2 regions of the Kribbella sp. NPDC049174 genome follow, and region 1 is predicted to be linked to the other one. Evidence: riboswitches for the same ligand, from Rfam matches in the RefSeq annotation. Region 1 holds a riboswitch; the other holds the start of a gene.
The links. Region 1 has a riboswitch for cobalamin ahead of metE (5-methyltetrahydropteroyltriglutamate--homocysteine S-methyltransferase). Riboswitches for the same ligand answer to the same signal wherever they lie in the genome.
Positions count from the first base shown of each region.

Region 1 (3,403 bases):
GCCAGATCCGCAAGCACCTCCATCCGCGACCGCGCCGCCTCGATCGTGGTGACGTCCGCGTCCAGCCCGTCGATCCCGGTGATGACCGCGCCGAACTCCGAGTAGCACAGATGCGTGTGCACCTGGACCGCTGCGGGCGCGCCACCGGTGGCCAGGCGGAACGCGCCGACCGACCAGTCGAGGTACGCCTTCCGATCAGCCTCGCGCACCGGGAGCAGCTCGCGCAGAGCCGGTTCGTCGACCTGGATGATCCTGGTCCCGGACGCGACGAGATCGGCGACCTCGTCGCGCAACGCCAGCGCGACCTGGTCCGCGGTCACCGGCAACGGCTGGTCGTCGCGGACGAACGACCACGCCAGCATCGTCACCGGCCCGGTCAGCATGCCCTTCACCGGTCGGATGGTGAGGGACTGGGCGTACGACGTCCACGGCACGGTCATCGCGGTCGGCCGCGACACCTCGCCGTACAGGATCGGCGGGCGGACACACCGGCTGCCGTACGACTGGACCCAGCCGAGTCGGGTGGTGGCGAAGCCGTCGAGCCGCTCGGCGAAGTACTGAACCATGTCGTTGCGCTCGGGCTCACCGTGGACCAGGACGTCCAGACCGAGGTCCTCCTGCAGCCGGATCACATCGGCGATCTCGGCCCGGATCCGCTCGTCGTAGGTGGCCTCGTCGATCCGGCCGGCTCGTAGGTCGGCCCGGGTACGGCGGAGGTCGGCGGTCTGCGGGAACGACCCGATGGTCGTGGTGGTGAGCAGCGGCAGTCCCAGTGATCGTTGCGCTTCGCGGCGTTCGTCGTACGGCGGGCGTTGCCTGTCGTCGGGGCGGATTGCGGCGACGCGGTCCCGGACGGCCTGGTCGCGGACCAGGTCGGACTCCTTCACCGGGCCACCTGCCGGCTTGGCGAGGTCGACGTCGACACCCTCGGCAGAGCTCAACGCACGCCCGAGCAGGATGACTTCGTCGACCTTCTGACGGGCGAACGCGAGGCGCTCGCGCACTCGCGGATCCAGCTCGTCCTCGACCTCCATGTCGTACGGCACGTGCAGGAGCGAGCAGGCGGTGGAGACCTCGAGTCGGCCGACAGAGCCGAGCAGAGTGGTGCAGGTGGAGAGTGCATCGCCCAGTGGGGTGCGCCAGACATTCCTGCCGTCGACCACGCCCGCGACGACGGTCTTGCGTCGCAGCGACGGCAGTGCGGCGACCTGCGGGATGAGACCGGGTGCGGAGACCAGGTCCACGGCTAGACCGTCCACGTCCGTGGAGGCCAGCACAGGTAGCGCTGGACCCGGGTCGCCGAAGTACGTGGCCACCAGGAGGCGTGGGCGGTCGGTGAGTGCCGCGAGCTTGTCGTAGGTACGCCGGAGCGCGTCGAGCTCGGCCGGGGTGCGGTCCTGGACCAGAGCCGGCTCGTCGAGCTGGACCCAGTCGACGTCGAGTCGGCCGAGCAACTCGGCGTACACCTCGACGAGTTGGTCCAGCAGGCTCAACGGCTCGCAGTCCTGCGACTTGGAGAGCAACAAGAAGGTGAGCGGCCCGATCAGGACCGGGCGCAGTTCGACACCGAGGTCGCGTGCTTCGGCGAGTTCGGTGACGAGCTTGGCCGGGTTCAGCCGGAAGACCGTGCTCTTGTCCAGCTCCGGGACGAGGTAGTGGTAGTTCGTGTCGAACCACTTGGTCAGTTCGAGCGGTACGACGCCGTCGCGGCCGCGGGCCATCGCGAAGTACGTGTCGAGGCTGGACAGGCCCAGTGCGCGGAAGCGTTCCGGGACGGCGCCGAACAGCTCGACGTGGTCGAGCATCTGGTCGTAGTACGAGAACGTGTTGCCGGGGACGACGTCGAGGCCGGCCAGGTCGCGCCAGGTGCCGGCCCGGAGTCGGCGGGCGGTCGCCTCCAGTTCGGTGGCGTCACTGCTGCCGGACCAGTACTTCTCGACGGCGTGCTTGAGTTCGCGGGCCGCACCGATGCGCGGGTAGCCCAGCACTGTTGTGTTCACGTCTCTCTCCTCGCGAGCGTGCCGATGGATCGGCGGGGTCGCGAGGACGCCGGACGGGTCCTCCCACGAGACCACCGATCCTCCGCGCACCGGATGGGGCGCGGACCGGCGGCAGGTCTTCGGACTCACGGGCGAGCCGGCCACTGGCCGGTGGTCCTACTGGCCGTCGCTTCCCGGACGAGGTGTCCAGTGCTGTTGACGGCGGTCGTTCCCGTTCACCGCTGCGGGGCAGTCCCGGATTCACACCGGGTTCCCTCTTGCCTCGCCCGGCACGTACCGCGTGTGCCAGGCGAACCGTCGGTACCGCCGAGCGTATCCGCTTCCGCTCACGGCCGCCGCTGTCCGAGAAAAAGCCCACCCAGTGGACACCCGGAAGCACTCCGATACCCAACTGAAAGGCGACTGAACCGCGGTTACTGCGAATCGACGTCAAACGTGGTGATTGTCTCGCGTTGTCAACCAGGGAAGGGTTTTCCGGCCTTCGACCTGTGGGCAGGGTCACGTCGACATCGTGAGACCAGTGTTCAACTGGACTGGTTTTTGGGCTTACTCTGAAAACACGCCCCCGCCACCGGAGTCGATGGGCCGAGCGGGCCATCTCACCGCGCCGCAAACACCGCCTGCAACCCAGGGAGTGATCGTGTCGAAACTCGTCTACGACTTCGCCGAAGGCAACAAGGACATGAAGGAGCTACTCGGCGGAAAGGGGGCGAACCTGGCCGAGATGACGAATCTCGGCCTTCCCGTGCCGCCCGGTTTCACCATCACCACCGAGGCCTGCAAGGTCTACCTGCGGACCGGAGCGGTCCCGCCGGAGCTGGCCGACGAGATCGACCACCATGTCGACGTGCTGCAGCAGAAGATGGGCAAGAAGCTCGGCCAGGCCGACGACCCGCTGCTGGTATCGGTCCGATCCGGTGCGGCGGCGTCGATGCCGGGCATGATGGAGACGGTCCTCAACGTCGGCCTGAACGACGACTCGGTCAACGGTCTGGCCCATCAGTCCGGGAACCCGCGGTTCGCCTGGGACGCGTACCGGCGACTCATCCAGATGTTCGGCAAGACCGTGCTCGGGATGGACGGTGAGGTCTTCGAGCAGGCGCTGGATGCGGCCAAGGAGGCGAAGGGGGCGCGCAGTGATCTCGACCTGGACGCCGACGACCTGAAGGCACTCGTCGAGACGTTCAAGCACGCCGTGCACGAGCACACCGACCGGGAGTTCCCGCAGGACCCGCGGTCCCAGATGGACCTCGCGATCGCGGCGGTCTTCGGCTCCTGGAACTCCGAGCGGGCGATCCTCTACCGCCGCCAGGAGCGGATCGGCACCGACCTCGGGACCGCGGTCAACATCTGCGCGATGGTGTTCGGCAACCTCGGCATGGACTCCGGCACCGGCGTCGCGT
Region 1 covers NZ_JBICSZ010000001.1:257,528-260,930, forward strand. Annotated here, with positions in the region: gene metE (5-methyltetrahydropteroyltriglutamate--homocysteine S-methyltransferase) at 1-2,000, opposite strand, end outside; cobalamin riboswitch at 2,093-2,296, opposite strand; gene ppdK (pyruvate, phosphate dikinase) at 2,638-3,403, shown strand, end outside.

Region 2 (3,403 bases), on a different contig from region 1:
CTGCATGAACAGGTCGGGAACCCAGTTCGCCGTGTTCATGTCGTGGGTCCGGCGCCGCTCGTCGCCGGTGTTCTTACGGAGGTCGAGGAACTCCTCGATGTCGATGTGCCAGGTCTCCAGGTAGGCACAGACCGCGCCCTTGCGCTTTCCTCCCTGGTTGACTGCGACCGCCGTGTCGTTGGCGATCTTCAGGAACGGTACGACGCCCTGCGACTCACCGTTGGTGCCGCGGATCTTGGCGCCGATACCGCGCACCGGGGTCCAGTCGTTGCCGAGGCCGCCGGAGTACTTGGCGAGCAGGGCGTTGTTGCGGATCTTGGTGAAGATGCCGGCCAGGTCGTCCTCGACGGTGGTGAGGAAGCACGACGACAGTTGCGGCCGGGTGGTGCCGGAGTTGAACAGCGTCGGCGTCGACGACATGAAGCGGAACGAGCTGAGCAGCTCGTAGAACTGGATCGCCCGTGCCTCCCGGTCGTCCTCGCGCAGCGCCATCCCCATCGCCACCCGGAGGAAGAACGCCTGCGGCAGCTCGTACCGGACCTTGTCGATGTGCAGCAGATAGCGGTCGTAGAGGGTCTGCAGGCCGAGGAACGCGAAGTCGAGATCCCGCTCGGGCCGGATCGCCGCCGCGAGCCTGGTCAGGTCGAAGTCGGCCAGCTCCGGGTCGAGCTGACCGGCCTCGATCCCGGTCCGGACGTACTCCGGGAAGTACGCCGGGTACGCCGCGGTCATGTCGGCCTGGCTGGCCTGACGCGGCTCACCGTGGACCCGGCCGAGCGTCTCGCGGCGGATCTGGTCCAGCAGCAGGCGGGACGCGGCGAAGCTGTACTGCGGCTCGGTCTCCACGTAGCTCCGGGCGGCCATCACCAGCGCGAGCTCCACCTCGTGCTGCGCGATGCCGTCGTAGCAGGAGCCGAGCGTCTCGTCGAGGATCAGCTCGGGATCGACGGAGTCGAGGCCGTCGGCCGCCTCGGCGACGATCACGCGCAGGCGGTCGACATCCAGCGGCGCGGTGCTGCCGTCGGCCGCGCGGACGCTGATCGCGGGCTTCTCGGTGACGCCGGCGGGGTCGGCGGGCGTGCGGGCCTTGGTGCGCTCCTCGCGGTAGAGGACGTACGCGCGGGCGACCTGGTGCTCACCGGCGCGCATCAGCGCCAGCTCGACCTGGTCCTGGATGTCCTCGACCTGGACGCTGCGACGGGCATCACCTCGGCTGGTGAGGGCGTCGACGACCCGGCCGGTCAGGTCGGTCACGAGGTCCCGGACCCGGTGCGTGGCGCCGGCCTCGGCGCCCTCGACGGCAAGGAACGCCTTGGTCATGGCGACCGAGATCTTGGCTTGGTCGAACGCGGTGCTGCTGCCGTCGCGGCGGACGACGGTCAGTTGGCTGTGTTGATTGGCCGGGGCGGGTTGATCGGCCGGCACGGCAGCCGCCGATCGGGATGACGAAGCGATGGTCACAGATGCTCATTCCACGCGAGTTCGGAGGACCGTGGACGCTCGTGGAGAGGAAGCATGACGGGACAGCCAGCACCGGCCGGGATTGCTGCTGCCACGCCCTGCGACCCGCCCTCGAGGTCTCGGACCGCGTGCACCGGCGGTGCACGCGCCGGTGGCAGGTATCCGGACTCGCGGAAGGCTTCCGCTCACCGTTGCGGGGCAGCTCCGGAGTCGCACCGGATTCCCCTGTTGCCTCGGAACGGTCCGCCGTGTCAGCCGGCCGCTCCGAACCACCAGCAGTAGCGATGCTAGGTGGCCGGACCTAGATCTTGTGGTAGCGCCACGCCGCATGTCGCACATGTTGTGGTTCTCACGCGGCGGCCGCAGAAAGATCTTGTAGCGTCATGATCTCGGAGCCGTGGTGGATGAGCTCGCGGTTGAGGCGCAGGACGACGTGACCGAACGGCTCGCCGGCGTCGAGCTCGGTCGCCTGGCTGAGGCCGACGGTCATCACCTGATCCTCGTCCAGCGCGGCGATCGAGTCCTGCCAGGCGTCCACCCAGTGCGCCAGCCAGGCGACGGCGTCCCGCGCGTTGCCGTGCAGGGTGATGTCGGCACGCCCTTGGCGGCGCTCGCCGAAGGTCCACTCCCAGCGCTCGAAGAACTGCTCGGTCAGGTGCGCGATCAGCCACGCGATCGTGCGCGGCCCGCGGTGGTCGGGCTCATCGGGCCACTGGGCGACCCACTCCCCGGAGCCGAGTGACCGGAACCGGCCGGCGTAGTGGCGCCGGACGACGGTCAGCGCCTCGCCGCTCGGCTGCCAGAAGTACTGCTCGTCGGTCAGCTCGGCGAGCCGGCCGGACAACACCATCCAGCTGAAGCCGAGCTGGCCGCGGACCATCGCCATCGCCGATGGGCGGTACAGGATGTCCCAGTCGAACGGCTCCGGCATCACGTTTCCTCACGCTCCCCGTCGGATTTTGCGGCAAGATCGAACATGTGTTCGAATTATTGTCCGACGGGAGGAGAAAGTCAATGTGCACGGTGTGTCGGTTCTGGCCTCGACGGTACTGGTCTGGTAGGCGGTTCGATCCTGGTATCGGCCGCCGGGCTGGCGAACCGTCGTTCCAGCAGGGTGAAGGCGTCGATCAGTTCGGGCGCCTCGTAGACGCGGTTCCGGCGGCCGTCGGTGACCTCGCGCAGGATGCGCGCCTCGACCAAGCGAGCGAGCGCCTGGTTGGCGGCCTGTTGCGATCGGTCGATCAGCCGGGCCGCGCCGGCCAGGGTGAGTACGGGTGCGGCGGGGAGCGTGTCGATCAGCAGTTCCACGGCCGAGCCGGCCCGGACCGGTGCGGCACGCTCACGCCAGTCGGTCTTGAGATCGGCCGCGGCTCGTTCGAATCGGGCTGCCTCCGCGGTCGCATGACTGCAGGCGGCGGCGAACATGAGCAGCCACTGGTTGGCCGCCGTGCGGGCGCGCGGGCTGGTCGGCTTGCCAGTGTGCCTGAAGGCGGTGAGTGCTTCGACGTACTGGGTCGCGTGGGTTGCGAGCGACAGCGACACCGGCGGGACGGTCCGCTCGACCAGGCCCTCCGCACGCAGGATCAGGTGGATCAGCGCCCGGCCGGTCCGACCGTTGCCGTCGGCAAAGGGATGGATCGTCTCGAACTGTGCGTGCGCGATCGCGGTCTTCGCCAGCACCGGCAGGCGGGACTCGCGGACGAACGTCATCAGGTCGGTCAGGAGCTCGGGGATCAGCTGCGCCGGCGGTGGGACGTAGTACGCCTCGGCGGGGGAGCGGCCGCCGATCCAGTTCTGCAGGTAGCGGACCTCGCCGCCGAAGTCCGGGTTCGGCGAGTGCGTCATCAGCCGGCGGTGGGCCTCGAGCAGATGCCCGACCTCGAGTTTGTCGCCGGCCTGGACGGACTCGGTCACCCACGTCATCGCGTCGACCGCGCCGAGC
Region 2 covers NZ_JBICSZ010000004.1:227,565-230,967, reverse strand. Annotated here, with positions in the region: gene ACGFIF_RS23175 (ribonucleoside-diphosphate reductase subunit alpha) at 1-1,461, opposite strand, end outside; cobalamin riboswitch at 1,597-1,750, opposite strand; gene ACGFIF_RS23170 (DinB family protein) at 1,811-2,392, opposite strand; gene ACGFIF_RS23165 (Fic family protein) at 2,473-3,403, opposite strand, start outside.
Region 2: another riboswitch for cobalamin. It lies ahead of ACGFIF_RS23175 (ribonucleoside-diphosphate reductase subunit alpha); the one in region 1 lies ahead of metE (5-methyltetrahydropteroyltriglutamate--homocysteine S-methyltransferase).